Regions from separate parts of the Vibrio fluvialis genome, predicted to be linked through region 3. Evidence: predicted binding sites of a transcription regulator. Region 3 holds the regulator's gene; each other region holds the start of a gene.

Region 1 (9,879 bases), 1.0 Mb from region 3:
GATGGATCTGTTCAGCAGTCAGGCGGCGTATCACTATGCCACGGTGGAAAAGGGGTTGTTGGAAGAGGAATGCCGCCAGCAACTGCAGGCGTTTTTTCAACGCCGACGCAAAGAGATCAAAGCGCAGAAAGATGCCGAGAAACTGCGTTCTGCCCAATCGGATGCACCGAAGCTGTAAATCTAGCGGTCGATCAGGGAAAGAAGTACAACGAAGAATGAAAGCGGAATGTTGGGCAAACATCTACTTACGGTAGATGTTTGCTTCTCGAAAGTGTCAGTCCGACAACTGTACGAACGCGCGATGGCGAGCCAGAACTTTTTTCTTGGTATTGGCTAACATACGGCGACGACGGTTCGCTGACACGGCTTTGCTAAGGAGTTTTGAGTGCCGTTTACGTTTCAGCATAAAACACCCTCCTACTACTGACTATAAACAAGAAACCCTGTCCGGACCGGATACGCAGTGCGTTAAGCCTAAGCTGCGCGCGTACATGAAGTCCGCTCACCGCTCGAGTATTCGCGCATCGAAGTATTTTGGTCGGTCATTCGCATTCAGTGGCGTTAAGGTTTTCAGAACGGCTGATTAGCCGCCTGAACACAACTCAAAACCGAGTGGAATGTTCTTCAGCAGGGAACCCAAAAATAACAGCTTATCATGTATTTATTGCACTTGATTTTCACTGCTTTCAGAAAACACGCAAGCGATCAAGTTCACACATCTGTGTAAGGTTTTCCCTGCTGAAAATCAAGTGATTAATTATTGCTCACATTTTGCGCATCGGAGGCCGCAGAGCTGGTTTCAGTACTGCTTTCCACGGCGGCGTCGATGTCAGACTCATCCTCGGTGATCTCCTCTTCCGGAGTGATCACCGTCAGATCGTCAGTACCGGAATCGACGGTGGTGACATGTTTTTGTTCCATGTGACCAATGATGCTCTGGTAGTAGCGGCGAATGTTTTCCACGTACGACAACGCTTCGTCGCCACGCGCATAACCATAGCGGGTTTGCGCGAAATATTTTTTCTGGCGCAGTTGTGGCAGGCGATCTTTCACATCCGCCCACGCATCCGGTGAGCCACCCTGTAGCTTGGTCAGGCGGCGGGCATCCATCATGTGGCCATAGCCGACGTTGTAGGAAGCCAGTGCAAACCAGATTTTCTCGTGATCGGGAATGGAATCGGGAATGCGCTCCATCATGCGACGCAGATATTCCACCCCGCCGCGCACGGATTGCTCAGGGTTGAGTCGATTGGTGACATCCACACTGCGCGCGGTGGGCAGAGTCAGCATCATCATGCCGCGCACGCCGGTGGGGGATTTGGCACTCGGATTCCAGTGCGATTCCTGATAGGCGAGAGCGGCAATCAGGCGCCAGTCAAATTCTTCCGAATACTTCTGAAACAGCGGCATCCATTTCGGCAGGCGGGTATCCAGCGCGCGCAGAAATGCACGGGTATCCACATAGTCAAACGTACCAACGTGACCGATGTATTTCTCTTCCAGTGACGCCAGGCTGCCGGACTGCTTCAGATTGCCGAAAAACTCAATCATCATGGCGTACAAGCTTTCGTCATCGGAACGGCGCATAAACCACGAGATCGGCTGGTCTTCGGTCATCTCAAACGCTGTGGCGATATCGGGATAAATGCGTTGAGACAGGGAAATTTCGACCGAGTCGGCCATGGTGAACTTGAGTTCACCCTGTGAAACCTGTTTGAGCAGATCGTTGACATCGGCGTTGTTATCAACGTAGTAGCGAAATTCCGGATAGGTACTTTTCAGTGATTCTAATGTGCTCTCAAAATGGGAGTCGTTCACCACGCTGAAAATGGGCGCGTCACCACTTTCATTGTACAGTTCATCTTGTTTGGCGATGAGCTGCTCAATGCTGCGTGGGCGCCATTGGCCTTTTTTATACACCACTTGTTGCGACACATAATAGTAGGCCGGGCCCGCTCGGTAATCTTTCAGGCGCTGCTCTGACTGGCTGAGGCCTGCAGCGATGATGTCGATTTCACCGTTTTTCAGCGCCGGAAACAGGCTGGATAAACGGTAGGCTGGTTTCATTTCGAGTTTGACACCCAGCTCGCGTGCAAATTCACGCGCCAGTTCGTAGTCCAGGCCGGAGGGGCCATCAGGACCGATATAATAAGAGAGCTGATTGTTAATAGTGCCGACGCGCAACACGCCGCGTGCGCGGATTTGGTCGAGTTCACTTTTGGGTTCTGAGTCGATTTGGCACCCGGCTAGCAAAAGAGTCAAAGCGGCCAGAAAGAGGGTGCGACTCATAGAAGCGAATGAAAGCTTGGTCATTAATTCTGATTCTCTTACGTCAAGTAGTGCCTTTATATCAAACACCAAACACTTGGCAAAGTTTTGCGGTCAGGTGCTGCTAATGGCGTCTAACATTTGACCAAATGGGTTGTAATTCAAATTTAACGAAAAAAATGACGCAAACGGTTGCTTTTGGTGTTACGTCACAAAAAAAAATCCTCTATAATGCGCACGCAATGGAGATGTGAAATCGGTATAAGTTCAACGTTAATAGCCTAATGTGCTGTTATTTAAGTGAATTTATTCCAATTACATCTTAATCACTTGTATATAGAGACCTAAGCACATGAGAATTTTGCGTGGCTCCCCAGCTCTTTCCGAGTTTCGTGTAAGCAAACTACTTGAAACTTGTCGCGAACAAAACCTGCCTGTAACCGGCATCTATGCTGAGTTCATGCACTTTGCAGACCTCAAAGCAGACTTGGACAGCCAGGAACTGGAAAAGTTAGAGAAGCTGCTGACTTACGGTCCAACCATTCAAGAACACGAGCCACAGGGTTTACTCCTGCTGGTGACGCCTCGTCCGGGCACTATTTCTCCTTGGTCTTCTAAAGCAACGGATATTGCGCACAACTGTGGTCTGGCGTCGATCAAACGTCTGGAACGCGGTACGGCGTACTACGTTGAGAGCGAAGCGGCGCTGACGCAAGAGCAGGTAACGACTCTGAAGGCCTTGCTGCACGATCGCATGATGGAAGTCGTGTTCACGGAACTCGACGCGGCACAAGCGCTATTCAGCGTGGCGGAACCCGCGCCAATGACTCAGGTGGATATCCTGGCAGGCGGCCGAGTTGCGCTGGAAGAAGCAAACGTTTCCCTAGGTCTGGCTCTGGCGGAAGATGAAATTGATTACTTGGTCGAGAACTTCATCAAGCTGGGTCGTAACCCGAATGACATTGAGCTGATGATGTTTGCTCAGGCGAACTCTGAGCACTGCCGTCACAAAATTTTCAATGCGGATTGGACTATCGACGGTGTTGATCAGGATAAATCGCTGTTCAAGATGATCAAGAACACCTTCGAAACCACGCCGGATCACGTGCTGTCTGCCTACAAAGACAACGCAGCGGTAATGACCGGTTCGAAAGTCGGCCGTTTCTTCCCGGATCCGGACTCACGTCAATACACCTACCACCACGAAGACGCCCACATTCTGATGAAAGTTGAAACGCACAACCACCCAACGGCGATTTCGCCTTGGCCAGGTGCGTCAACCGGTAGCGGTGGTGAAATTCGTGATGAAGGCGCAACCGGTATCGGTGGTAAGCCAAAAGCGGGTCTGGTGGGCTTTACGGTATCTAACCTGCGCATCCCTGACTTTGTTCAGCCTTGGGAAAGTGATTTTGGTAAACCAAGCCGCATTGTGAGCGCGCTGGATATCATGATTGAAGGTCCTCTGGGCGGCGCGGCATTCAACAACGAATTTGGTCGTCCAAACCTGCTGGGTTACTTCCGTACTTATGAAGAGAAAGTCACCTCGCACGCGGGTGAAGAGATCCGTGGTTACCACAAGCCAATCATGATTGCTGGCGGTATGGGTAACATTCGTGACGAACACGTACAGAAAAAAGAAATCCCGGTTGGCGCAAAACTGATCGTGTTGGGCGGTCCGGCAATGAACATCGGTCTGGGCGGCGGCGCCGCGTCTTCAATGGCGTCGGGTCAGTCGGCAGAAGATTTGGATTTTGCTTCAGTACAACGTGAAAACCCAGAGATGGAACGTCGTTGTCAGGAAGTGATCGACCGCTGCTGGCAGCTGGGCGATGCAAACCCAATCGCGTTTATCCACGATGTGGGCGCGGGCGGTATCTCGAACGCACTGCCAGAGCTGGTTAACGATGGCGATCGTGGCGGTAAATTCCAGCTGCGTGACGTGCCAAACGATGAACCGGGCATGAGCCCGCTGGAAATCTGGTGTAACGAATCGCAAGAGCGTTATGTGCTGGCGGTTGCGCCGGAGCACATGGCGGCATTTGATGCCATCTGTAAGCGTGAGCGCGCACCCTATGCAGTCGTGGGCGTGGCAACGGAAGAGCGTCATCTGACTCTGGAAGACAGCCACTTCGATAACATGCCAATCGACATGCCGATGGACATTCTGCTTGGCAAGCCGCCGAAAATGCACCGTGAAGCGACCACGCTGAAAGTGACCAGCCCAGCGATTGATCGCAGCGGTATCGAACTCAATGACGCTGTGGATCGCGTGCTGCGTCTACCGGCTGTGGCTGAGAAAACCTTCCTGATCACCATCGGTGACCGCACTGTAACGGGTCTGGTCGCTCGTGACCAAATGGTTGGTCCTTGGCAGGTGCCAGTGGCCAACTGCGCGGTAACGGCAGCAAGCTACGACACTTACCACGGTGAAGCGATGTCTATGGGCGAGCGTACTCCTGTCGCTCTGCTTGACTTCGGCGCATCGGCGCGCCTGGCGGTGGGTGAATCTCTGACCAACATCGCGGCAACCGATATCGGCGATATCAAACACATCAAACTGTCAGCGAACTGGATGTCTCCTGCCGGTCACCCGGGTGAAGATGCGGGTCTGTACGAAGCGGTGAAAGCGGTGGGTGAAGAGCTGTGTCCTGCGCTGGGCCTGACCATTCCGGTTGGTAAAGACTCGATGTCGATGAAGACCAAGTGGAACGAGAACGGCGAAAACAAAGAAGTGACCTCGCCGCTGTCGCTTGTCATCACCGCGTTTGCGCGTGTGGAAGATGTGCGTAAGACCATCACACCACAACTGCGTACCGATCTGGGTGAAACGTCTCTGGTGCTGGTGGATCTGGGTAACGGTCAGAATCGTCTGGGCGCGACGGCCTTGGCGCAAGTTTACAAGCAGTTGGGTGACAAGCCGGCTGACGTTGACAATGCCGAGCAACTGAAAGGCTTCTTCGATGCGATGCAAACTCTGGTTCGCAACGACAAACTAGTGGCTTACCACGATAAAGGCGATGGCGGTCTGTTTGTCACGCTGGCTGAAATGGCGTTCGCGGGTCACTGTGGTGTGAAAGCCAACATTGAAACGCTGGGTGACGATGTACTGGCAGCGCTGTTCAACGAAGAGTTGGGTGCGGTAATTCAGGTCAAGAACGATGAACTGAATGCGGTATTGGCCACGCTGGCGGCTAATGGTCTGGCGGATTGTTCACACGTTATCGGTGAAGTTGACGCATCAGATGCATTTGTGGTGACTTCGGGTGAACAAGTCCTTCTGCAGCGTTCACGTACCGAAATGCGTACCATCTGGGCCGAAACGACGCACAAGATGCAAGCAATGCGCGACAACCCAGCGTGTGCCGATCAAGAATTTGCGGCGAAAAAAGACAACTCAGATCCAGGTCTGAACGTGTCATTGAGCTTTGATGTCAACCAAGACGTCGCGGCACCTTACATCGCAAAAGGCGCGAAGCCTAAGATGGCGATTCTGCGTGAGCAGGGCGTGAACTCACACGTTGAAATGGCGGCAGCGTTTGACCGTGCGGGCTTTGACGCAGTCGACATTCACATGAGCGACATTCTGACCGGTCAAGCGGTACTGGATGAGTACCAAGGTCTGGTCGCGTGTGGTGGCTTCTCCTACGGTGACGTGCTGGGCGCAGGTGAAGGTTGGGCGAAATCGGTGCTGTTCAATGTGCAGGCTCGCGAACAGTTCGAGCAGTTCTTCAACCGTCAGGACACGTTCTCGCTAGGTGTGTGTAACGGTTGTCAAATGCTGTCTAACCTGAAAGAACTGATCCCGGGTGCAGACTTGTGGCCACGTTTCGTGCGCAACGAATCGGAGCGTTTTGAAGCGCGCTTTAGTCTGGTTGAAGTGCAGAAGTCGGATTCTGTGTTCTTCGATGGCATGGCCGGCTCTCGTATGCCGATTGCGGTCTCTCACGGTGAAGGTCGCGTGGAAGTTCGCGATGAAGCTCACCTCAGTGCGATTGAGCAATCAGGCACGGTTGCCGTCCGTTTCGTGGATAACTTCGGTAACCCGACGCAGCAGTACCCGAACAACCCGAACGGTTCGCCAAATGCGATTACCGGTCTGACAACGAAAGACGGCCGCGTCACCATCATGATGCCGCACCCAGAGCGTGTATTCCGCACGGTGGCGAACTCATGGCACCCAGATAACTGGGGTGAAAATGGTGCCTGGATGCGTATGTTCCAGAACGCACGTAAGAATCTGGGTTAATCAACCATCCAACGAAAAAGCGCAGACCTGGGTCTGCGTTTTTTTTATCTGTTGGTTTCAAAGCGGCAAAAAAACGGCCATTCGGCCGTTGGGTGTGCACTTTATTCCTGTCGATGGGCAGGCCGATTAACGGAACTGGCCAACTTGGGGCAGAAATTCAAAGCCTGCCGCAGCAAGACGCGCTTCGAGCGCTGCACGGTCAATGTCGAAGTAAACCACCAGCTTGTCGAGATCGCCGCCGAAATCGTCACGCAGCTTCATATTCACAATGCTCATCAGCATCACGGGATCCATGGTGGCAAAGTTCGCCAGATTCATGTTCAGTCCTCGAAATCAGAAATCAGTAAGTTGGCCGCCGCAAACGCCGCTTTTTCACGGGTTTCCTTGGGGAGGGAGGTGTCAGCAGCGATATCATTGAGTGCGCGCACTGCGCAGGAAATCGCCTGCGGCACGTACCCTTGGTCACCACTGCCAATCTGTGCGTAAAGTTCACGCACCAATTCACAACACGCGTAGACTTGCATGGTTTTGTCCTCGAAATAGAATCTGTGTCCAATATACACACACAGCCAGTCGCTGACAAAACTGTGGTTTGCGCTGGCGCAAACTCATGGTGTAACTGGTGAATTATTCTCCGCGCACCTGCTGATTGAGCTCAGCAATCAGTGCATCATCCAGCCGCATCTGTTTGCCAAGCTCACGCAAATAAGCTTTTTCCATGAAGTTCTGCTCATCGACAATCAATAAGGAAGCGAGATAGAGCTCCGATGCTTGGGCTGGCGTCTGAGCCAGAAGGGCGATTTCAGTGGGATCGAGCGGCTTTTTCAGTTCTTGTTCGATCAGAGTTTGCACGCTGGCATCGGCTCCGAGTTCATTCACAGCTTGGTTGATGTGCGCCATTTCCTGTTCATCGACATGGCCATCCGCTTTGGCTGCGGCGATCATCGCCTTAAGAATTAACAGCTCATGACGTGGATTGTGCTCATCAAAGGTGGCTGAGGGTGGGGCAGAGGCGGGCTGTTTGGCTTGCCAGTCATTGTAAACCTTATATGCCAGTGCGCCTAAAGCGGCAGCGCCGCCGATTTTCAAAGCACTCTTGCCAAGTTTCTTACTTTTTCTCGACCCCATCAGAATGCCCAGTAAGCCGCCACCGAGCGCGCCGGCACCCAATGTGGCGAGTTGGCTTTTGTCTTTGGTGAGTGACTGTGCCTGCTGAGTGCCTTTCTGCACCAAGTCTGAATTAAGTGCTTGATTGAGTAATGCTTTCAGATCCATAAATCACCTCCTTGAGTGTGTTTACAGTCTAAGAAGCACAACATGAACTGAGGATTAATTGCATAAAAAAAGCTGCCCGAAGGCAGCTTTCAAACTCAGTTGGCGATTAAGCCATTTGTGCTTTGATGTGTTCAACGATCTGGTCGATGGCAATCGAAGTCTTCTCACCGCTGCGGCGGTTTTTATACTCGAAGTTGCCTTCGTCCATACTGCGATCGCCAATAACGATCGTGTGTGGCACACCAATCAGTTCCATGTCAGAGAACATTACGCCCGGACGTTCTTTACGGTCATCAAACAGTACGTCGATACCTGCAGCGCTCAATTCCGCGTACAGTTTTTCTGCTGCTTGCTGAACGCGCTCTGATTTGTGCATGTTCATCGGTACGATCGCAACCTGGAACGGTGCAATTGCATCAGGCCAGATGATGCCGTACTGGTCGTTGTTCTGTTCAATGGCAGCGGCCACCACACGAGAAACACCGATACCGTAACAGCCCATTTCCAGAATGACGTTTTTGCCGTCTGGACCCAGAACGCTACAGTTCATTTTCTCTGAGTAGTTGGTACCCAGTTGGAAGATGTGACCCACTTCGATACCACGTTTTAGCATCAGGGTACCTTTGCCACATGGGCTAGGATCGCCCTCTACCACGTTACGCAGGTCTGCCACTTTACCCAGTTCAACGTCACGACCCCAGTTGATACCGAAGTAGTGCTTGCCGTCGATGTTAGCGCCTGCGCCGAAATCACTCATCACGGCCACAGTGCGGTCAACGATGAATGGCAGTTGCAGGCCAACAGGACCCAGAGAACCAGGGCCTGCGCCGATCAGCGCGCGAATTTCTTCTTCGCCGGCCATTTCCAGTGGCGATGCCACTTCTGGCAGATTTTCTGCTTTGATTTCGTTCAGTTCGTGATCGCCACGGACCAGCAGCGCAACGATAGGCGCGTCGATCTCGTCAGAGGCTTTCACAAACAGAGTTTTAATGGTTTTCTCGATTGGCAGACCGTGTTGCTCCACCAGTTCCGCGATGGTTTTCGCGTTTGGCGTATCAACCAGAGTCATTTCCTGCGTTGGCGCTGCGGCTTCTGCGGCAGGAGCAATCGCTTCTGCTTTTTCGATATTGGCTGCGTAATCTGACTCAGTTGAGAAAACGATCAGGTCTTCACCACTTTCAGCCAGTACGTGGAATTCTTGTGAACCGTTACCACCAATGGCACCGCTGTCTGCCAGCACTGGACGATAGTCCAGACCCATACGGTCAAACGCTTTGCAGTAAGCGGCGTGCATTGCATCATAAGATTTTTGCAGACCATCTTTGTCGATGTCGAAGCTGTATGCGTCCATCATCGAGAATTCACGTGCACGCATCACACCGAAACGAGGGCGACGTTCATCACGGAACTTAGTTTGAATCTGATACAGGTTCAGCGGCAGCTGCTTGTATGAGCTCACTTCATTGCGCACCAGCGCAGTGATCACTTCTTCAGCAGTCGGGCTAAGAACAAACGGACGAACGTGACGGTCAGTAAAGCGAAGCAGCTCAGGACCCATCTTTTCGCTGCGTCCTGTCTCTTCCCATAGTTCAAACGGCTGAACAACGGGCATCAAAGTTTCGATTGCACCTGCATTATCGATTTCTTGACGAACGATGTTTTCGACTTTACGCAGCACGCGCAGACCAGTAGGTAGCCAGGTGTATAGGCCTGAAGCTAGCTTACGGATCATACCCGCACGTAGCATGAGCTGATGGCTCACAACTTCTGCGTCGTTTGGAGTCTCCTTCAGAGTAGAAAGAAGATATTTACTGGTACGCATTTAGGTATCCGTTTTTCAAAGTTTTAAGGAATCGCCGACACTTTCCCCTGAGTTCACAACCAATGAAGGCGGCATCACAGGCAGGTAAAGTGGCACGTGGCGACTAAAATAAATCAGCCGCTAATAATATCAGCCAATTGCTTTTGTCAAAAGCGTTCTATTGCGGTGACGGTCACTAAGTTGCCGTTGACCATGAATTTGACGTTCAGATCGTACAAATTGACCGCATATTCTTTCATATCCGGCTTGTTTTTCTTATACGCCGGTC
Region 2 (9,879 bases), 960 kb from region 3:
ATAAAAAAGCACCCCGTCGCGCAATAATGACCACTCAAACCTGACCAGCTAAGCATTCGGGTCTGGTTTGGGAAGTCGTTTCTGTTAAGATAATGGACAATTAAACACACAATTCGCATTCATCATGAAAAAAACCATCCTAAATTCTGTTCTAGCGTCTTCAATAGCGCTTTCCGCTACGTTCTCAAGCACGACCCTCGCTTCTCCTGTCGTCATTCCAGATGCGCCACAGATCGCTGCGAAAGGTTTTGTACTGATTGACTATCATTCAGGCAAAGTTCTTGCCGAAAAAGAAATGAACACCAAGCTGTCACCAGCCAGCTTGACCAAAATGATGACCAGTTACGTAATTGGTCAGGAATTAAAACGCGGCAACATCTCGAACGATGATGACGTGACTATCAGCCGCAATGCATGGGCGAAGAACTTCCCAGATTCTTCCAAAATGTTCATTGAAGTTGGCACCACCGTCAAAGTGCGCGATCTGAACCAGGGCATCATCGTTCAATCTGGTAACGATGCCTGTGTGGCAATGGCCGAACACATCGCAGGTTCGGAAGATGCATTCGTGGATCTGATGAACGCGTGGGCCAACACTCTGGGTATGAAAGATACTCATTTTGCCAACGTCCACGGCCTAGACAACCCGAACCTGTACTCAACCCCGTACGACATGGCTCTGCTGGGTCAAGCACTGATCCGCGACGTACCAAACGAGTATAAGATTTACTCGGAGCAGAAATTTACCTACAACGGCATTACCCAGTACAACCGTAACGGCCTGCTGTGGGATAAAAGCATGAACGTGGACGGTATCAAAACCGGTCACACCAGCAACGCAGGGTACAGCCTGGTCAGCTCAGCGACCGAAGGCAAGATGCGCCTAATCGCTGTTGTGATGGGTACCAAAGACATGAATGCACGTAAGTCAGAAAGCAAAAAGCTGCTGAGTTACGGTTTCCGTTTCTTTGAAACTGTTGCACCACACAAAGCGGGCGAGACTTTCGTTGATGAGAAAATCTGGATGGGCGACAAGTCAACGGTCGCGCTGGGTGTGAATGAGGACACTTACGTGACTCTGCCACGCGGCCAGGCAAAAGATCTGACTGCCAGCTTCGTCCTTGAAAAAGAGCTGAAAGCCCCAATTAAGAAAGGTGATGTAGTCGGTAAGCTGTACTACCAGCTTAACGGTGAAGACGTTGCGCAATACCCTCTGATGGCATTGGAAGATGTTGAAGAAGGTGGTCTGTTCAGCCGTCTGTGGGACTACATTGTTCTATTGTTCAAAGGCTTATTCTGATCCACTGAGATCGACCCAAAAAGCCGCCTTGGGCGGCTTTTTTGTTAACTTGAGATCCCATTCGATTGACTGTACTATTCGTCACCGTTTTTATCGAATACCCAACTTGGAGTTTCCAATATGTTAAACATCAACTCTGATGCAAAATTGAAAGACCTGCTTGAGTTCCCGTGTTCATTCACTTACAAAGTGATGGGCCACGCGAAACCTGAATTGCCAGAGCTTGTGTTGGAAGTTATTCAGCGTCACGCTCCAGGTGACTACAGCCCACGTGTCAAACCAAGTGGCAAAGGTAACTACCACTCTGTGTCTATCACCATCACTGCAACCTCAATTGAACAGGTAGAAATCCTGTACAAAGAACTGGGCGATATCGAAATCGTTCGCATGGTGCTGTAAGTTTTATTTATCTGTAATTATTTGATAAATTCAATTTTTTTTGAAAGCAGCCCGAGGCTGCTTTTTGTTTATGTATCATAAAGTTAAAATAGTTACATAAAATTTATGGTCAAAAAGTTAATCGTCATGAGTAGTTCAATCTGCTTAAGACGTTTATAATCCAAACACTTTATATATCACTGACGGACTTCGATGATGGATAACCAGCTTGTTGTCAGACGATTAGGTCGACAGGATTACCATCCTGTTTGGCAGGCCATGCATGACTTTACCGACCAGCGTGATGATTCAACACGTGACGAAGTCTGGCTTGTGGAACACAACCCCGTATTCACTCAGGGTCAGGCCGGCAAGGCTGAACACCTTCTTAATACTGGCGATATCCCCGTGGTTCAAAGCGATCGTGGCGGCCAAGTCACCTATCACGGCCCCGGTCAGATCGTCGCCTACTTTCTGATCAACTTACGTCGTAAAAAGCTGGGTGTCCGAGAGCTCGTCACTGATATTGAGAACCTCGTAATTAATACGTTAAAAGCTTACAATATCGACTCTGCCGCTCGCCCGGATGCTCCAGGCGTTTATGTCGATGGTAAAAAAATCTGCTCACTCGGCCTGCGTATTCGCAAAGGCTGCTCGTTCCATGGTTTAGCGCTCAACGTCAACATGGATCTCTCTCCGTTTCTGCGTATTAACCCATGTGGTTATCAGGGAATGGAAATGGTTCAAGTGAGCAATTTAGGTGGACCGACTCGTATCGAAGATGTCGAGCAACAACTCATAAAAGAACTCGTCAGCCTGTTCGGTTACGAGGAAGTAGAATTCAGCACAGAAGCACCTGTCATAGGTAAATAGAGCATGAGCAAACCGATCCAAATGGAAAAAGGCGTTAAATATCGTGACGCCGACAAAATGGCATTAATTCCAGTTAAAAACATGCCTGCGGAGCAGAAACAAGTGCTGCGTAAACCGGAATGGATGAAAATCAAACTGCCAGCAGACAGCCAACGCATTCAGGACATCAAGGCCGCAATGCGTAAGAATAACCTTCACTCTGTATGTGAAGAGGCGTCTTGCCCTAACCTGGCCGAATGTTTCAACCACGGCACTGCAACCTTTATGATTCTGGGTGCTATCTGTACCCGCCGCTGCCCATTCTGTGACGTTGCCCATGGCCGCCCTCTGACTCCTGATGCAGAAGAGCCAAAGAAACTGGCCCAAACAATCAAAGACATGAAGCTGAAATACGTGGTGATCACTTCGGTTGACCGTGATGATCTGCGTGATGGCGGCGCTCAGCACTTTGCCGACTGTAACCGTGAAATTCGTGCCCTGAACCCAGAGATTCGCATTGAAACTTTGGTTCCGGATTTCCGTGGCCGTATGGATGTGGCGTTGGATCTGCTAAAAGATAACCCGCCAGATGTGTTCAACCACAACCTGGAAACGGCACCGCGCCTGTACCGTAAAGCTCGCCCTGGTGCGAACTACAAATGGTCGCTGGAACTGCTGCAAAAATTCAAAGAGATGCACCCAGAGGTTCCGACCAAATCTGGCCTGATGATGGGCTTGGGTGAGACCAAAGAAGAGATCATTGAAGTGCTGAAAGATCTGCGTGCACACGGCGTGACTATGCTGACGCTGGGTCAGTATCTGGCACCGAGTCGTCACCACCTGCCCGTTGAGCGCTATGTTCCGCCAGCTGAGTTTGATGAACTGAAAGACATCGCGCTGGAACTGGGCTTCACTCACGCCGCTTGTGGCCCGTTTGTCCGCTCTTCTTACCATGCAGATATGCAAGCGAAAGGTCTGGAAGTGAAGTAATCACTTACTCGATTGAACGAAAGCCGGCGACTGCCGGCTTTTCTTTTATCTGCGGTGAGCAGATGCTCAACAAGCGTGTAGCACTTTTTGTACTGGTATCAGAAAAGCAGTGCCAGCCTTCACTCCCACCAGCATCAGCTTGAGGTTGATAGCTAAAATGGTCTAAACTTTGGGCTAACTACCCAAAACTACTCGGAATTATAGGTAGCAAGCTGACATAACACTGTTGGTAAACCGTTAAATCCGAACAAACGGGATATGCGTCTCGCACTATAAGGATCAAGATAATGAAAAAACTGAGCCTGCTGGCCATGCTGGCAGTAGCCGTCGCGTCTGGTTGTTCATCCAATACTACGCAAGACAACTTCCGTGAAGCCTCTTTCGAACTGTGCAATACCGAAGTAAACATTTACTCAGTCAGTGATGATGGCAAAGTGCGAATCGTGTGTGCCGACGGCGCTAAATTTGCGCTTCAGAGTGAGAATACGCTGGAGACCATGCGTCAGATTAATATCGATTACTGTGACGGTGAAGGATTGGGTAAATTCAGCGAGAGCAGCAGCTACTACCTGTTCAAATGTAAATCTGGCACCCTGCTCAGCATCGCGAAATAAAAAAGGCCTGCATTGCAGGCCTTTTCCGTTATTCGATTCCGCTTATGCGTAAACTGGCAGGCGCTTACAGATATCCAGAACTTTCTGTTTCGTCGCTTCAATTACCGCTTGGTCATTGATGTTGTCCAGAACGTCACACATCCAGTTTGCCAGATTCTTCGCGTCTTCTTCAGTGAAACCACGACGAGTGATAGCCGGCGTACCCACACGAATACCAGAAGTCACAAATGGGCTACGTGGATCGTTTGGCACTGAGTTTTTGTTTACGGTGATGTTTGCTGCACCCAGCGCAGCATCCGCTTCTTTACCCGTGATGTCTTTGTCGATCAGATCAACCAGAAATAGGTGGTTTTCAGTACCGTTTGATACGATCTTGTAGCCACGCTCTTGGAACTGAGCAACCATCGCTTTTGCATTTTTCACAACGCGCTGTTGGTAAGCTTTGAATTCAGGTTCCATCGCTTCTTTGAACGCTACCGCTTTACCCGCGATAACGTGCATCAGAGGACCACCCTGACCGCCAGGGAATACTGCTGAGTTCAGCTTTTTGTACATCTCTTCGCCAGCGTTTGACAGGATCAAACCGCCACGTGGACCAGCCAGTGTTTTGTGCGTTGTTGTCGTAACAACGTGTGCGTAAGGGATTGGCGTTGGGTAAACACCCGCCGCAATCAGACCCGCAACGTGTGCCATATCAACAAACAGGTAAGCGTCGACTTTATCTGCGATTTCGCGCATGCGTTTCCAGTCAACGATTTGCGAGTACGCTGAGAAACCACCGATGATCATCTTAGGTTTGTGCTCAAGTGCCAGCGCTTCCATTTCGTCGTAGTTGATTTGGCCCGCTTCGTCGATACCGTAAGGAATAACGTTGTAGTGTTTACCAGAGAAGTTCACAGGTGAACCGTGAGTCAGGTGACCACCGTGTGCCAGGCTCATACCCAGAACCGTATCGCCAGGATTCAGCAGGGCCATGTACACCGCGCTGTTTGCCTGAGAACCTGAGTGTGGCTGTACGTTCGCGTATTCACAGCCGAACAGTTTACACGCACGGTCAATCGCCAGAGATTCAGCTTTGTCGACGTACTCACAGCCGCCGTAGTAACGCTTGCCTGGGTAACCTTCAGCGTATTTGTTTGTCAGCTGAGAACCTTGCGCTTCCATTACACGTGGGCTGGTGTAGTTTTCTGAAGCGATAAGCTCAATGTGTTCCTCTTGGCGAAGAGTTTCTTCTTGGATTGCTGCGAATAGCTCCGCATCGTAATCAGCGATATTCATATCACGCTTTAGCATCTGTATCTCCTGACTCAGATTTATCTGAAATTAGCTAAAAACCACACAATGACCCAACGCAAACGTTTTCGTCACCTCTTTGGCGCGCATTCTACATAATTTGATCTTCATCATAAAGCCCAAATTGCAGAAAATATCATGCAGTTTTTTCATAGTGACTGACGAAGTATTTCATCCCGAGGGGTTCAGGCAGATCCTACCTCATCAAAGTGTCAATTTTATGCTTTACACCCTGTAAAGCGGCAATTACATAGGTTTACCTCAATTTCGCTTCACTAGCTACCGAAAATGTCCGCTTTTCATTACTATGCGCGCCATTCTCAGCCTTTAATTTATATATTTGATGGAAAAACACACACGCAAAGAGGACTGGATTGCGATCCTGACTGGCACCTTTCTGGTTGCCCAAGGCGTTTTCTTTCTGCAGGCAGGTCAATTATTGACTGGCGGCACAGCCGGACTGGCACTTTTGATGACCCATTTTCTGCCTTGGTCGTTTGGCTGGCTCTATTTTATTGCTAACTGCCCATTCTATTTATTAGCCTGGAAACGCTTTGGCCGCCATTTCGCTGTCAACACGGCCATTTCTGGTGCTCTGGTCGCACTTTTTACTGACCATTTGTCGATGTTTATCACTTTCGACAATATCAACGAAGTTTACTGCGCCCTATCTGGCGGACTGCTGATGGGACTGGGCATGTTAATTCTGTTCCGTCATCGCGCGAGTTTAGGCGGATTTAACGTGCTGTGTCTGTTTATTCATGACAAATTCGGCATTTCCGTCGGCAAAAGCCAGATGGCGATCGACTGCCTGATTCTGTTGGTGTCGTTCTTCTTCGTATCACCTTGGATCATTCTGCTGTCGATTTTTGGTGCCATCGCACTCAACCTTGTGCTGGCGATGAACCATAAACCAACGCGCTATACTGTGACCTACCATCGCTAACCGCTTTACATACAGAGTCAAAAAAGCCCGCCGAAGCGGGCTTTTTTATTATTCGTGGGTTTGACGCGATTTGACGTCGTAGCCCAGCTCGCGGTGCAACTCGGCTTCGATATGCCCCGGCGCTTGTGTCGAGCGAGATATCAACTGGTACATCGCAGGAATGACAAACAGCGTCACCAAGGTTGAAAAGCCCATACCGAAGAAAATCACCGTACCGACGGATATGCGGCTTTCATAGCCCGCTCCGGTAGAGAGGAGCAGCGGCACTGATCCTGCCAGCGTGGTGAACGCCGTCATCAGAATCGGACGCAGGCGCCTTGCCGACGCATCCACAATTGCTTTTTCGAACGCCAAACCTCTGTCTCGCAGCTGGTTGGCAAATTCAACAATCAGAATACCGTTCTTGGTCACCATACCAATCAGCATGATCATACCGATCTGGCTATAGATGTTCATCCCCTGCCCCATAAGCGTCAGGCCAATGAAACCACCAAATACGCCCATCGGTACGGTAAACATCACCACCAGCGGGTTGATAAAGCTTTCAAACTGCGCCGCCAACACCAGATAGGCCACCAGCAAAGCCAAGGCAAAGACGATAGCCACGCTCGACTGGTTCTCTTTAAAGTCTTTCGATTCACCGGAATAGCTGACCGAGATGTCACTTGGCAGCACTTCCAACGCCTTCTGATCAAGAAAATCCAACGCTTGTCCCAATGTATAACCGTCTGCGAGGTTGGCAGTAATCGTGATCGCTTTCTGTTTGTTGTAGTGCGCAAGGCGAATCGAAGATGCGACTTCCTCAATCTTGGTCACCGTATCAAGCGTCACCAGATCACCGGAAGCCGTACGCATGTATATCTGCGTCAGATCCGCTGCGTTATTAAAGCTGTTCTCATCACCACGCAGATACACATCGTACTCTTCACCTCGGTCGATAAACGTCGTTACGCTCTTACCACCCAGCATCACTTCCAACGTATCGGAAATATCCTGCACACTGATGCCCAGTTCCGCTGCACGCTGACGATCAACAGTGACCACCAACTCCGGTGTTTTCTCCGAATAGTTGATATCTACGCCTGTCATCATTGATGATTTGGCCGCTTCGGCTTCCAGCAGCTCCGCCCAGTGTCTTAACTCGTTGTAATCTGAACCACCGAGAACAAATTGCACTGGCTCATTGGAACCACCGCGGAATCCCGGCATAAACGGAATCACGCGCACATCCGGAATACCCGCCAGCGCTTTACGCACTTTACCCAGCGCTTCCTGAGCCGTGACGCTGCGTTCATTCCAGTCGTCCAGAATCATGATCACAAAGCCAGTCTGGTCACCCGCATTGCCCCCAAACGCCGGAGATTGAATGCTAAACGACTTGAGGAAGCCTTTGCCAAGCATTGGCATCAGCCGCTCTTCAACCAAATCCATGTTGGCAGCCATGCGGTTATAACTGGTGGCATCAGCGCCGCGGACAAATGCGAAGATCACCCCACGGTCTTCCGATGGCGTTAGCTGCGCAGGCACCATCTGATTGAGTCCGTAACTGCCGCCGACACACGCCAGAATCACGACTGGCGCGGCCCATTTCCATTTCAGCGCTTTTTGTAATGCCGCGCGATAACCGCTTTCCAGCTTACCGAACAGAAAATCGACCGCCTTGTTAAAGCCGTTCGGCTTCACGTTCGCTCTGAGGATTTTGCTGCCCAAAACTGGCGTGAGCGTCAGTGCAATCAGCGAGGAGAAGATCACCGACATCGCCAGCAGCACCGAGAATTCGGTAAACAGCAACCCGACCATACCGTCCATAAACGAGATCGGCAAAAACACCATCACCAGCACTAACGTAGTGGCAATCACCGCAAAGCCGACTTCACGCGCGCCTTTGTAGGCCGCCATCAAAGGCTTCTCGCCCTGCTCAATATGGTGATAAATGTTTTCCATCACAACGATCGCATCGTCAACCACCAGGCCGATGGAGAGGATCAAAGCCATCAGGGTTATAAGGTTGATGGAGAAACCAAAATAATACGCAGCGATAAAGGAGGAAATCAGCGATACGGGCACAGTAATGGCCGGAATCAATGTCGCTCGGGCCTGGCCAATAAAGATGTACAGCACCAGGATCACCAGCCCGCCAGTAATAAACAGTGTGCTGTAGACCTCCTCTATCGAACGCTCGATAAATACGGTGGAGTCATAATCGATGGCTAAACGTGTCCCTTTCGGCAGGAACTTTTGAATCTTGTTCACTTCTTCATGTACGCGTTTGGCAACATCCAGTGGATTGGCGTCCGACTGCGGCACAATCCCCATACTGACGTTTACCACACCATCACTTTTGAAGGTCGAGTTCTCGTTCTCTGCGCCAATGAACACATCGGCGACATCTTTCAGGTAAATTGAGGTACGATCGCTGGCGTGTTTCACCACCAGATACTGAAAATCACGAGGCGTACGATACGTTCGAGCTGTGCGGACGGACATCACGGTGGAATCGTTGCGCACTTCACCGCCCGGACTTTCAATATTTTCCCGGCGCAGTGCACTGGAAATATCCGCGGTTGTCACTCCGCGACCGGCCATCAGTTCGGGCTTCAACCGTACATACATCACTTTGTACAGACCACCGGAAATATCAACCGAGCTCACACCGGAGATCAGACTGAACCGGTCCGCCAATACGCGTTCGATATAATCGGTCAGTTGAGTTCGGTCCATCACCGAAGAACTGAGGTTGATGTAAACCGACGCTTCCCCTGAGCCATTATTTTTAAACACCTGCGGATCATCCGCTTCATCCGGCAGGTTGCGCTGCGCTCTGGCGACCGCATCGCGCACATCACTCACGCCAGTATTGAGGTCATAACCCAGTTCAAACGTAATGGTGATCCGCGAACTGCCGTTGCGGGTAACCGAAGAAATTTCATCGATACCACTGATCCCGGCCAACTGATCTTCCAGCACTGACGTGATCTGGTTTTCAATGATCGTGGCCGAAGCGCCATCGTAACGAGTGGTGACGGACACCACCGGACTTTCAATGTCCGGCATTTCCCGCACCGATAATTTAGAAAAAGAGACGAAGCCAAACACGCACAGCAGCATACTGAGCACAACAGCGGCGACTGGTCTCTTTACGGAGACGTCAGACAACCACATTATTGCTTACCTTTTTCAAGCGGTTGACCGGAAGTATCCACTTCAGTCACCGTTGCGCCATCGCGCATGTTGACGATGCCCTGCACCACAATCTGCTGACCAATATTGAGGCCATCTTCAATGACCACTTCATTTTCAATACGGGCACCCAGATGCACTTCGGTGCGGGTCGCTTTATGGTTGTCACCGACCACGTAAACAAAACGTTTAGTGCCCGAGTATTCGAGTGCCTGCACAGGAATAATAGGCGCGTTGATCGGTTCAAAGTCGAGTTTGGCTGAAATCAGCATGCCCGGCTTAAGTAAACGCTCTTTGTTGTTAAAATGAATGCGCACCCGCAGATT
Region 3 (9,879 bases):
TGCTGCTTCACCGACTGTTGCTGTTCGTCCATCACACGTTGGTTGAGGTCGATGCGGTCAAAAATTTCGCTCACAGAGTATTTCAGCACGCCATAAACGTTCTTTTTCCAGTGGCCTGGGGTTCCGCCCTGCTGAGCAGATTCCACGGCTTTGGCCATTTCATCCGCCACCATGGATAGCTGAATAGAAAGTTTAAGCTTGGAAAACTCACGGTGGCGCACGTAGTAGTCGGTAATGCCGACTGCCAGTGGCGATAATCGGTAAATACTAGCACCGTCCGTGACTTCGCTGGTGAAGCGGCTAATCAAGCGTTGCTTCACCAGTTCGTTAATCGCGTTATTAGCACGGAATGCAGACGCTTCACCCGTGTCTTCAAACATTCGAGTCACGATGATAAATGCATCGTGCAACTCTCCTTCACCTAGCTCTTCGTCGAACCGTTCGTTGCTCAGCACCGCGATAGCGATAAGAAACGCGAGTCGCTCAGTCGTCAGGTTCAATGAGAAATCATGCTGCTTGACCCAGCTGACCAATTCATCGATTGGCTGCTCTGCAGCGTTCTGAGTTAACTCACTCATTGTTATTCCTGTTATTGTTTCTTCTTGGCCCATACGTGAATGTATCGGCCTAATGAGAGGTACGGCTCTTGGCGACAGAATTTTTGTTCTAAAGCCAGTACATCTTCATATTGGTATTCGCCCATATTTTTCATGTTACCAATGTAATCACTGAAACAACGAATACCTGACTTACCACAAATTTCAAACCCGGCGTCTTCTATCCATTGATAAACATCCGTCGGAATTAAGCCTTTCTGCGGTTGAAGTTTAAAACGTTTACGGTGAGGCATGCCTTCCAGAACGTGAGGAATGTTACCGCAAACCGCATTCTTATAAACCAGACCGTGATAGTTATAGAACATCACCGACACCATACCGCCCGGGCGAACTTGCGCCAGCAAGTTATCCAGCGCGGATCTCGGATCCGCCAACCATTCCATTACGGCGTGGAACATGACAATATCCACCGGGTCTGACAGGTGGTCCTGAATGGACTGGACCGGTGAATGAACCAAGCGATACTGCTCAAGCAGACCGTGATTTGCAATATCCTTTTCTGCCAGCTGCAACATTTCAGAAGACAGATCACACAGGGTGACACGGTGCCCTAGCTTGGCCAGTTTTTGTGACATTTGGGCCAGACCGCCGCCTGCATCTAAAACGTGCAAAGGCTTGCTTGCTTCGCCAAAATGCGATAGCAATTGCAGTAAATCTTCCCAAACAATGACTTGGCGGATTTCGCCTTTGTCAGAACCGTATATATTTTTTGCAAATTTGTGGGCAATATCGTCGAAATTGCGATCTTCTGTCACAGTGGCTTGAGTTATGATAATCAATCGTGCTGCTATTCTGTCATAGGAATGGCAGGAATAAAGAGGCTTTAGCCCTTTTTATTGTCAAGTGCTGTTTTTTCGGACTATTTGTTTATGTTTGAGCTGAAAAAAATTGTTTCCTCTTTACTGATGCCACTTCCGGCGTTGTTGATTATTGGATTTGTGGGCCTGATGCTGATCATGTTCACCGCCAAACGCAAAACCGGATGTCTTGTTGTTTTATTTTCTCTGTTTGGCATTTTCTTAATTTCATTCCAGCCTGTGTCCAGTCGTCTCTTGATGCCTTTAGAGCGTCAGTATACAGCCTTCCTGCCGGTTGACGGCACGATTGATTACGTGATGGTGCTGGGTAACGGGCATGTCGTCGACGACCAAATTCCACCGACATCGGAACTGAGTCGCGCGGCATTAATGCGTCTGACCGAGGGTATCCGCATTATGCGTTTGTATCCGGGTTCGAAACTGATCCTGTCAGGTTACGCAGGTGGTAGTGAGTTCAGTCATGCCCGCATGCTGGCTCGAGTCGCGCTGGCGCTGGGCGTTGCGAAATCCGATATCATTTTGCTGGAAACAGCAAAAGATACCTGGGAAGAAGCACGTCAGGCCGCGGCATTCGTGCAGCAACGTAAACTGGTGCTGGTGACGTCAGCCAGTCACATGCAACGCGCGTTAAATGAGTTCCACTCTGCGGGCTTACAGCCTATTCCAGCCCCGACCAACTTTCTGGCTCAAACCAATATCAGTCAGCCTTGGGATAAATACACCCCCAAAGCGCTGTATTTGGAGCAGACAGAACGTTACTGGTACGAAAGTATGGGCTTGATTTGGCAGTCACTGCGTGACTGGGTAGCCGGCCATGAACAGACCGCGCCAATCAATAACGCCGAAACTACGTTGCAGTAAACACTGCATGGGAAGAAACAAAAAAAGACCCGCTGAAGCGGGTCTTTTTCTTTCTGCGTCAACGCTTAATCACCTGCAAACATGTAACCTTCACCATGCACAGTCACAAAGATCTGCGGGTTCTTTGGATCAAACTCCATCTTGGCACGCATACGACGAATCAACACATCGATGGTGCGATCATTCGGCGCATCGACCCGATGACTGATCATATTGAGAATACGCTCGCGGCTGAGCACCTGATTAGGGTACGCCGACAAAGCAACCAACAGCTCATACTCCGCCTTCGTTAAACGCACAGGTTCGCCATTACGAGTTAATGAACGGCGCTGGATATCAAACGTCCATTCGCCAAAACGCACGAGCTTGTCGTCGTCCGGCTCGAGTTCGTGATTGCAGTGGCAAGCAGTGGAAATACGCCACAATAAATTTTTCACGCGAACCAACAGCTCACGTAGTTCAAGCGGTTTGGTGACATAATCGTCAGCACCCATTTCGAGGCCAATAATTCTGTCGATGCTATCCGTGCGTCCAGTAACCAGAATGATTCCAATATCTGATTGCCCGCGAAGTTCTCGCGTCAGTAACAAACCATCTTCACCTGGCAAGTTGATGTCCAGCATCACCAGGTCAATGTCATGTTCACTGAGCGCCTGACGCATCTCTACCCCATTTTCAGCCTCTGTTACCTGATAACCCTCTTTCTGAAAGTAACCAGCCAGCTTACTGCGGGTAACGATGTCGTCTTCAACAACTAGTATGTGATAGCTCATTGACACCACTTTATGCTCATTCGAAATACTCCGTAATTCTATTCATAAACAGTCATAATTCTAGTCTCCAATCCAAAAACCTCAGGGTTTATTGATTCAAAGCAATCTCTGAGCAAGCTATTAATTTGCTGACGTATTTGTTCATATTTTTTCATGGTTTGCGTTATTGCTATTCATGTTTATTGTTTAGACTTATAGGGAGAAAGTATCCGGAGTCTAACCATGCAAGAAGTAAAAGCATTTAACGAAAAGCGCGCCGAAATTTATTGGTGGTTGTCGAGTTTGTTCAGTAAAGAGCTCAGTGATAAAGAGATCGAGCAATATCATTCACCCGAAATTCGTGCCTTTCTGACTGGCTTGAGTGAAAACGCCGGACTGAAAGCGGCGGTGACGCATCTGGTGGAAGCACTGAACCGCTTGCTCGACCGTGACGATGCCCGCCTTGAATTGGCGGCCGACTTTTGCGACCTGTTTTTAAAGTCAGACAAGGATTCAGCCCTGCCCTACGCCTCCGTTTACCTTGGTAAAACAGGCCTGTTGAACGATACTCCGGCACAAGAAATGGCTGACTTGATGAAACAGCACGGCGTTGCGATTCACGACTCACTGAACGAACCAGCTGATCATTTGGCTGTCGAGTTGGATTTCTTGGGACATATGATTATTCGGTCCAACGAACTGGAAAAACAGTCACATATGGAACAAGCCTTTTCTGAACAGGCCGAATTTATCCAATCTCATCTCTTGAGTTGGGTACCAACTTTCGCGACCCGTTGCCAGTCGCTTGATCAATTTGGTTTTTACGCCGCAGTCAGCGAGCTTCTGGTCGCCTTCCTGCAACTTGATCAGGCTTATTTGACTGACGAATAGTTCGCTATCATGCTCACAAATTGAAGAATATCGCGCGAACTTTGTGACGATCATTTGATCTCATCCGATGAATTTCGTTGCGAGTTCACGCGTTGCGGACTACTATATTGCCCGCAAACGATAAAATATGAATTTAAGATGCAAACCGCTGTTTTCGAGCGGTTTTTGTGTTTTTACTACTTTTAGGCTTCACTTGCAGTACAAGCCTAACCGCTGCTGAATCTGATAGCACGACGCATTTTGTTGCGCTCAGCAGTCATCGACAGGACAAACCTATGGCTACGATTAAAGACGTTGCACGCCTGGCTGGCGTTTCAACAACAACCGTATCTCACGTAATTAATAAAACTCGATTTGTTGCAGAAGCCACACAAGAAAAAGTGATGGATGCTGTTAAAGAGCTGAACTATGCACCGAGCGCTGTAGCTCGAAGCCTAAAGTGCAACACCACACGAACAATTGGTATGTTGGTCACTCAGTCCACCAACCTCTTCTTCTCCGAAGTGATCGATGGTGTGGAAAGCTACTGTTACCGTCAGGGTTACACGCTGATCCTGTGTAACACCGGTGGTATTTACGAAAAGCAACGCGACTACATCCGCATGCTGGCGGAAAAGCGCGTAGACGGTATTTTGGTTATGTGTTCTGACCTGACCGAAGAACTGCTGGAAATGTTGGAAAGCCATTCTGACATTCCTAAGGTGATCATGGATTGGGGTCCAGAGACCTCTCAGGCTGATAAGATCATCGATAACTCCGAAGAAGGGGGTTATCTGGCTACTAAATACCTGACTGACCGCGGTCATACTGATATCGCTTGCCTGAGTGGCCATTTCGTTAAAGCCGCCTGTCAGGAACGTATTGCTGGTTTCCGCCGTGCGATGGCAGAAGCAAACCTGCCTGTCCGCGAAGACTGGATTCTGGAAGGTAACTTCGAGTGTGACACCGCCGTACTGGCCGCAGATAAAATCATCGCCATGGACAAACGTCCAACCGCTGTATTCTGTTTTAACGATACAATGGCGCTTGGCTTAATGAGCCGCCTGCAACAACGTGGGATTCGTGTTCCGGAAGATATGTCGGTTATCGGTTATGACAACATTGAGCTGGCAGAGTATTTCTCTCCACCGCTAACCACTATCCACCAACCTAAACGTCGTGTGGGTAAAAACGCATTCGAAATATTACTCGAACGAATCAAAGATAAAGAGCACGATCGCCGTATCTTCGAGATGCATCCGGAGATTGTAGAGCGCGACACAGTAAAAGACTTGACAAAACAATAACTTTGCAGAAAATCAACATGTCTGAATTGTCTATTTAGATTCAAAATCAATGAATCAAGTTGCAATGGTTGGACATATATATTTGAATAACATCACATTTGCACAAGGTAAATGTGATGTTTATCCAAATTTTTGATTATCCTTTTTTTGAAGGAAATGTCACGCACAGGGCAAACCATCTGAAAAGGTGGGACGCAAAGCCTCCGGCCTAAACCCAATTCGGGTAGGTAGCGGGGTTACCGATGGCAAAAATGCATACACTAAGAAGTTGACTCCTAACTGACATACTCTCTGCATTCTTTTGCTATTTTCTCGGACCTGACTTTGGTGGCGTATTAATTAATACACCGAGACTTACAGCATGGATAAACCAATACTAAAAGATTCAATGCGGCTCTTTGAGCAATTTGGACGCGTTAAATCTCGTTCAATGTTTGGTGGCTTTGGGATTTTTGTTGATGACACAATGTTCGCATTGGTGGTTAACGACAGACTTCACATTCGCGCCGACGATGCTTCAACAGCCAAGTTCAAACAACAAGGCTACGAGCCTTATGTTTATAAAAAGCGCGGATTTCCCGTTGTAACCAAGTATTTCGCTTTGCCGGAAGACTGTTGGTTAGACACCGCAAAAATTCTGGAAGACGCGAAAGCGGCATTAGCAGTGGCCAAAGATGAGCGTGAGACTCAAGCCCAAGCGAAGCCGGATCGTCTTAAAGATCTCCCTAACCTGCGCCTTGCAACCGAACGAATGCTGAAAAAAGCCGGCATCGAAACGGTGGAAGATCTGCAGGAGAAAGGTGCCGTAGAAGCTTACAAAGCCGTTAGACAATCACATTCTTCAGATGTCGGCTTGGAGCTTCTGTGGGCACTTGAAGGCGCCATTGAGGGCAAGCACTGGTCAGTTATCCCTCAAACGCGTCGCGACGAGTTGTTACAGCGTTTGTCGTAAACCTTTTTGAGAGCAACTTCATTAAAAGCATCCGTTCACGGATGCTTTTTTCTTTGGGTGAAAGAAAATATCGCTTTTCCCTGTCTGGTTACGTATACCTTAGATAACCGTATAACGAGAAACATCGATGAGTAAGAAGTTAGTTCTAGGCTTAATTTTGCTGGCCGTGATCATTGGATTAGGGCTCACGTTCAGTCAATACCTCACTCTGGACAATGCCAAAGCTCAGCAAGCGCTGTTGTCGGACTATATCGCCGAACATTTGCTTGCTGCTGCCCTGATTTACTTTGTCAGCTACGTCTTGATTACGGCGTTCTCGATACCCGGCGCAGCCGTTGTCACATTGCTTGGAGCAGCATTGTTCGGCTTTTGGCTCAGTCTTTTGCTTGTCTCTTTCGCCAGTACCATCGGTGCAACACTAGCCTTTCTGAGCAGCCGTTATCTGCTTCGAGACTGGGTTCAACAACGATTTGGTGACAAATTGAACGCAATCAACCAAGGCGTTGAGCGTGATGGCGCGTTTTATTTGCTGTCATTACGGCTGATCCCTGTATTCCCGTTCTTTCTGATAAACCTCTTGATGGGCCTAAGTCCCATTAACGTTGCCCGCTACTATTGGGTCAGCCAGTTGGGTATGCTGCCTGGCACTGCGGTGTATCTAAACGCCGGCACACAACTGGCACAAATTGATTCATTATCCGGCATTGTCTCGCCATCGGTGTTGCTGTCATTCGCCTTACTTGGGGTGTTTCCACTGCTCATGAAATGGGTGATGAACCGGCTGGTCAGACGCTCTGCCAACACGGTACAACGATGAAAATATTCATAGCCGCCAATCCGACGGAAGCACACTTGCTGTGCGAACTGCTAAAACAAGCCAATATTGCCTGTGAGGTGCGTGGAGAAGGTTTGTTTGGTCTGCGCGGTGAGTTGCCGATGAATGATGAAACTGCGCCTTACATCTGGTTGTATGACGTGACTCAGCATGAGCGGGCGCAAGCTATCATTGAAGATTATCAAAGCCCGTCCAGCAGTTCCCGTTCAACACCATGGCAGTGTGCACATTGTGGTGAGCTTAATGAACGTCAGTTTGCCGTATGCTGGAATTGCGGAAAAGCCGATGACTTGGCAGATTAAGAGCGAATCTGCTGCTGAATAAACTCAATAGACACCTGATTAAAGACATCGGGCTGCTCTACGTTGCAGACGTGGCCACAATCAGGAATTTCATGCAGTTCACTCTGCTGGTGAGCAGCGACCATTTCTTTGACCGGTTGGATAAACATGTAGTCCCGCTCGCCCATCAGATACAGCGTCGGGATTGCCAGCTCACGCTCCTTGAAGTAACGCATCAACGGATTCACTTCCGCTGTCAGGGTATACCAGCGTTTGAATTCTTTCTGGCACAATTTACGCGCTTCATGGATAAAAAGATGGCGGGACTCTTTCTGACTGCGTTGTGGCATCACAATATAGGCAAATAGGCGATACAGCCACATGTAAGGGATAAAGTGCTGACTGAAATGGCCAAGTTTCACTAATACCTGTGAGCGGATGTTAAGCCGAGTAATCGCTCCACCAAGCACCATCGAGCGTACGCGCCCGGCAGATATCTCAGCCACATTCCGCACAATAATGGTACCCAGCGACATACCCACAAAATGAGCCGAGTGAATTTTCAGGTGATCGAGAACCCGCAACACATCCTGAGTAACCGACTGAAACGTATAACGTTTGGACATCAAGCCTTTAATCAGCTCACCGGATTTACCGTGCCCGCGCAGGTCAATAAGTAATAAGTTGAAATGCTGTTTATAGGCTTTGATTTGTTTGAACCAAATCGACGAACTGCCACCTGCACCATGCACAAAGACCACCCACTCCTGACTGGTAGGATGTACGAAGGTTTTGTGAAACAGCAGACTGTCAGACATGAATACCACTGAGCTAGGAGTTGATAACGTGGCAAAGACTACCACAAAGCCAGACGCGAATAGCACTCTAGTTGTAAAAATCTGTTTGGTGGATCGTTTACGTCGCTAAAAAAACGGAGCGCTTATGCGCCCCGTTGTATCGAATCAATCAAATATCGCCAGTCGGTACATTTTGATGTAATCCAGCGCCGATTCTCGCCAACTGAAATCTCTCTGCATCGCTCTCTGCTGCACTTTTAGCATTTCATCCGGGTGTTGCAGATAAAACAGCAACGCACGTTGCATGGTGATAAGCAGCGCTTCTGGAGACGGTTCCTGGAAGCCAAAACCAGTGGCTTCGTTCGGGTACTTATCGTAATCCAGCACCGTATCTTTTAACCCACCGACTTCACGCACAATCGGCAAGGTGCCATAGGCCATGCTGTAGATTTGGTTCAGACCACATGCTTCGAACTCGGATGGCATCAGGAAAAAATCGGAGCCTGCTTCAACTAAGTGCGCAAAGCGATTGCTATAGGCCTCAACAAAGGCAAATTTGTCCGAGTGCGCTGCAGCAATCTTATGCAGTTTCGCGGCAACTTCGGGTTCACCTGTTCCTACAATGACCAGTTGCACGTCGTTGCGTAGGAAATGTTCCAAGATAGGTAAAATGTAGTGGAAGCCTTTCTGGTGAGTCAGGCGGCACACCATGCCAAACAGAGGAATGTCGCGTTTCGGCAGTTGCAATTCTTCCTGCAGCAGCGCTTTACTCGCCGCCTTGCCCTGTTTTAGCGAAACCGCTTCATCACTGTATGTTTTGGGTAGGTAACTGTCTGTTTTCGGGTTCCACTCGGTATAGTCACAACCGTTAATAATGCCATGCAGATCTCTGGCGCGTCGGACAAAATCATCCACCAAACCGTGAGAACCCAGTGGCGTTAACAGCTCCGATGCATAGTTCGGGCTGACCGCATTAATTTTGTCGGCGAAAGCAATCCCCGCACGAAGCATGCTGATGTGGTCATGCCCGTATTGCAAAAACTCCATACCAGACAGATTCAGTTCCGGAATCACTTCCAGTTGATGGTAGGAGAATATGCCTTTAAACATCGCGTTATGAATCGTAATAACGCTCTTTACACCGTCAAAGTAGTGGTCTTCACGGTAGCGGGTTTTGAGCAAAAATGGCACCAATCCCGTGTGCCAATCGTTGGCGTGAATAATATCGGGTTTGATATTGAGTTTTGGTAACACATCCAGACAGGCGGCGGAAAAGAAACCAAAACGTTCGCCATTATCGGGATAAGCCTGATTGCTTTCCGCATACAGCTCAGGACGGTCAAAATACGGGTCGCAGTCGATGAGATAGACAGGCACTCCATCCAGTTCGCGCTGACGAACCTGGTAACGAATATGAGGCCAGTGAGTCAGTTCCGTTTCCAGAATCACAGGAGCAGAATTTTTATCTGCGATGGAGCGATAACCAGGCAGCACAAGCGCTACCTGATGACCAAGTTCTACCAGAGCTTTTGGCAGTGCCTTGGCTACATCCGCCAAGCCACCACTTTTAACCAGTCCTTCAGCTTCTGAAACGACAAACCAAACATTAAGATGATCAATGTTAGAATCCAACTTTTGTTCCTTTTGCTATGACAACAATTCCCTCGTCGGATACATGGAAGCGTTGTCTATCTAGTTCTAAATCTTCGCCAATAATCGTACCCGGAGCGATTTCAACATTTTTGTCGATAATTGCGCGCTTTATTGTGCATCCTGCACCAATTTTCAC

The links. Region 3 encodes PurR, which represses purine synthesis genes. Its sites were predicted from a motif close to TNANGNAAACGTTTNCNTNA; they were not measured.
Region 1: a site for PurR is predicted at 2,449-2,468, ahead of purL (phosphoribosylformylglycinamidine synthase). Genes of this name have one in related genera too.
Region 2: a site for PurR is predicted at 5,482-5,501, ahead of glyA (serine hydroxymethyltransferase). Genes of this name have one in related genera too.

What each region holds. Positions count from the first base shown of each region.
Region 1 is NZ_UHIP01000001.1:2,204,138-2,214,016, reverse strand. Features, by position in the region: gene tadA (tRNA adenosine(34) deaminase TadA) at 1-178, shown strand, start outside; gene DYA43_RS23090 (hypothetical protein) at 275-406, opposite strand; gene mltF (membrane-bound lytic murein transglycosylase MltF) at 754-2,313, opposite strand; gene purL (phosphoribosylformylglycinamidine synthase) at 2,621-6,514, shown strand; gene DYA43_RS10405 (DUF4250 domain-containing protein) at 6,641-6,832, opposite strand; gene DYA43_RS10400 (YaeP family protein) at 6,835-7,038, opposite strand; gene DYA43_RS10395 (tellurite resistance TerB family protein) at 7,142-7,789, opposite strand; gene DYA43_RS10390 (proline--tRNA ligase) at 7,896-9,611, opposite strand; gene tsaA (tRNA (N6-threonylcarbamoyladenosine(37)-N6)-methyltransferase TrmO) at 9,758-9,879, opposite strand, start outside.
Region 2 is NZ_UHIP01000001.1:2,157,333-2,167,211, forward strand. Features, by position in the region: gene DYA43_RS10140 (septal ring lytic transglycosylase RlpA family protein) at 1-27, shown strand, start outside; gene DYA43_RS10145 (serine hydrolase) at 125-1,300, shown strand; gene ybeD (DUF493 family protein YbeD) at 1,421-1,699, shown strand; gene lipB (lipoyl(octanoyl) transferase LipB) at 1,895-2,551, shown strand; gene lipA (lipoyl synthase) at 2,555-3,520, shown strand; gene DYA43_RS10165 (hypothetical protein) at 3,808-4,134, shown strand; gene glyA (serine hydroxymethyltransferase) at 4,177-5,427, opposite strand; gene DYA43_RS10175 (YitT family protein) at 5,771-6,373, shown strand; gene vexH (vibriobactin export RND transporter permease subunit VexH) at 6,422-9,535, opposite strand; gene DYA43_RS10185 (efflux RND transporter periplasmic adaptor subunit) at 9,535-9,879, opposite strand, start outside.
Region 3 is NZ_UHIP01000001.1:1,197,431-1,207,309, reverse strand. Features, by position in the region: gene mukF (chromosome partition protein MukF) at 1-578, opposite strand, end outside; gene cmoM (tRNA uridine 5-oxyacetic acid(34) methyltransferase CmoM) at 590-1,372, opposite strand; gene elyC (envelope biogenesis factor ElyC) at 1,487-2,296, shown strand; gene torR (two-component system response regulator TorR) at 2,362-3,069, opposite strand; gene torD (molecular chaperone TorD) at 3,292-3,939, shown strand; gene purR (HTH-type transcriptional repressor PurR) at 4,215-5,225, shown strand; cyclic di-GMP riboswitch class I at 5,385-5,469, shown strand; gene DYA43_RS05750 (TfoX/Sxy family DNA transformation protein) at 5,587-6,177, shown strand; gene DYA43_RS05745 (TVP38/TMEM64 family protein) at 6,305-6,994, shown strand; gene DYA43_RS05740 (putative signal transducing protein) at 6,991-7,314, shown strand; gene DYA43_RS05735 (alpha/beta fold hydrolase) at 7,311-8,111, opposite strand; gene glgA (glycogen synthase GlgA) at 8,256-9,710, opposite strand; gene glgC (glucose-1-phosphate adenylyltransferase) at 9,712-9,879, opposite strand, start outside.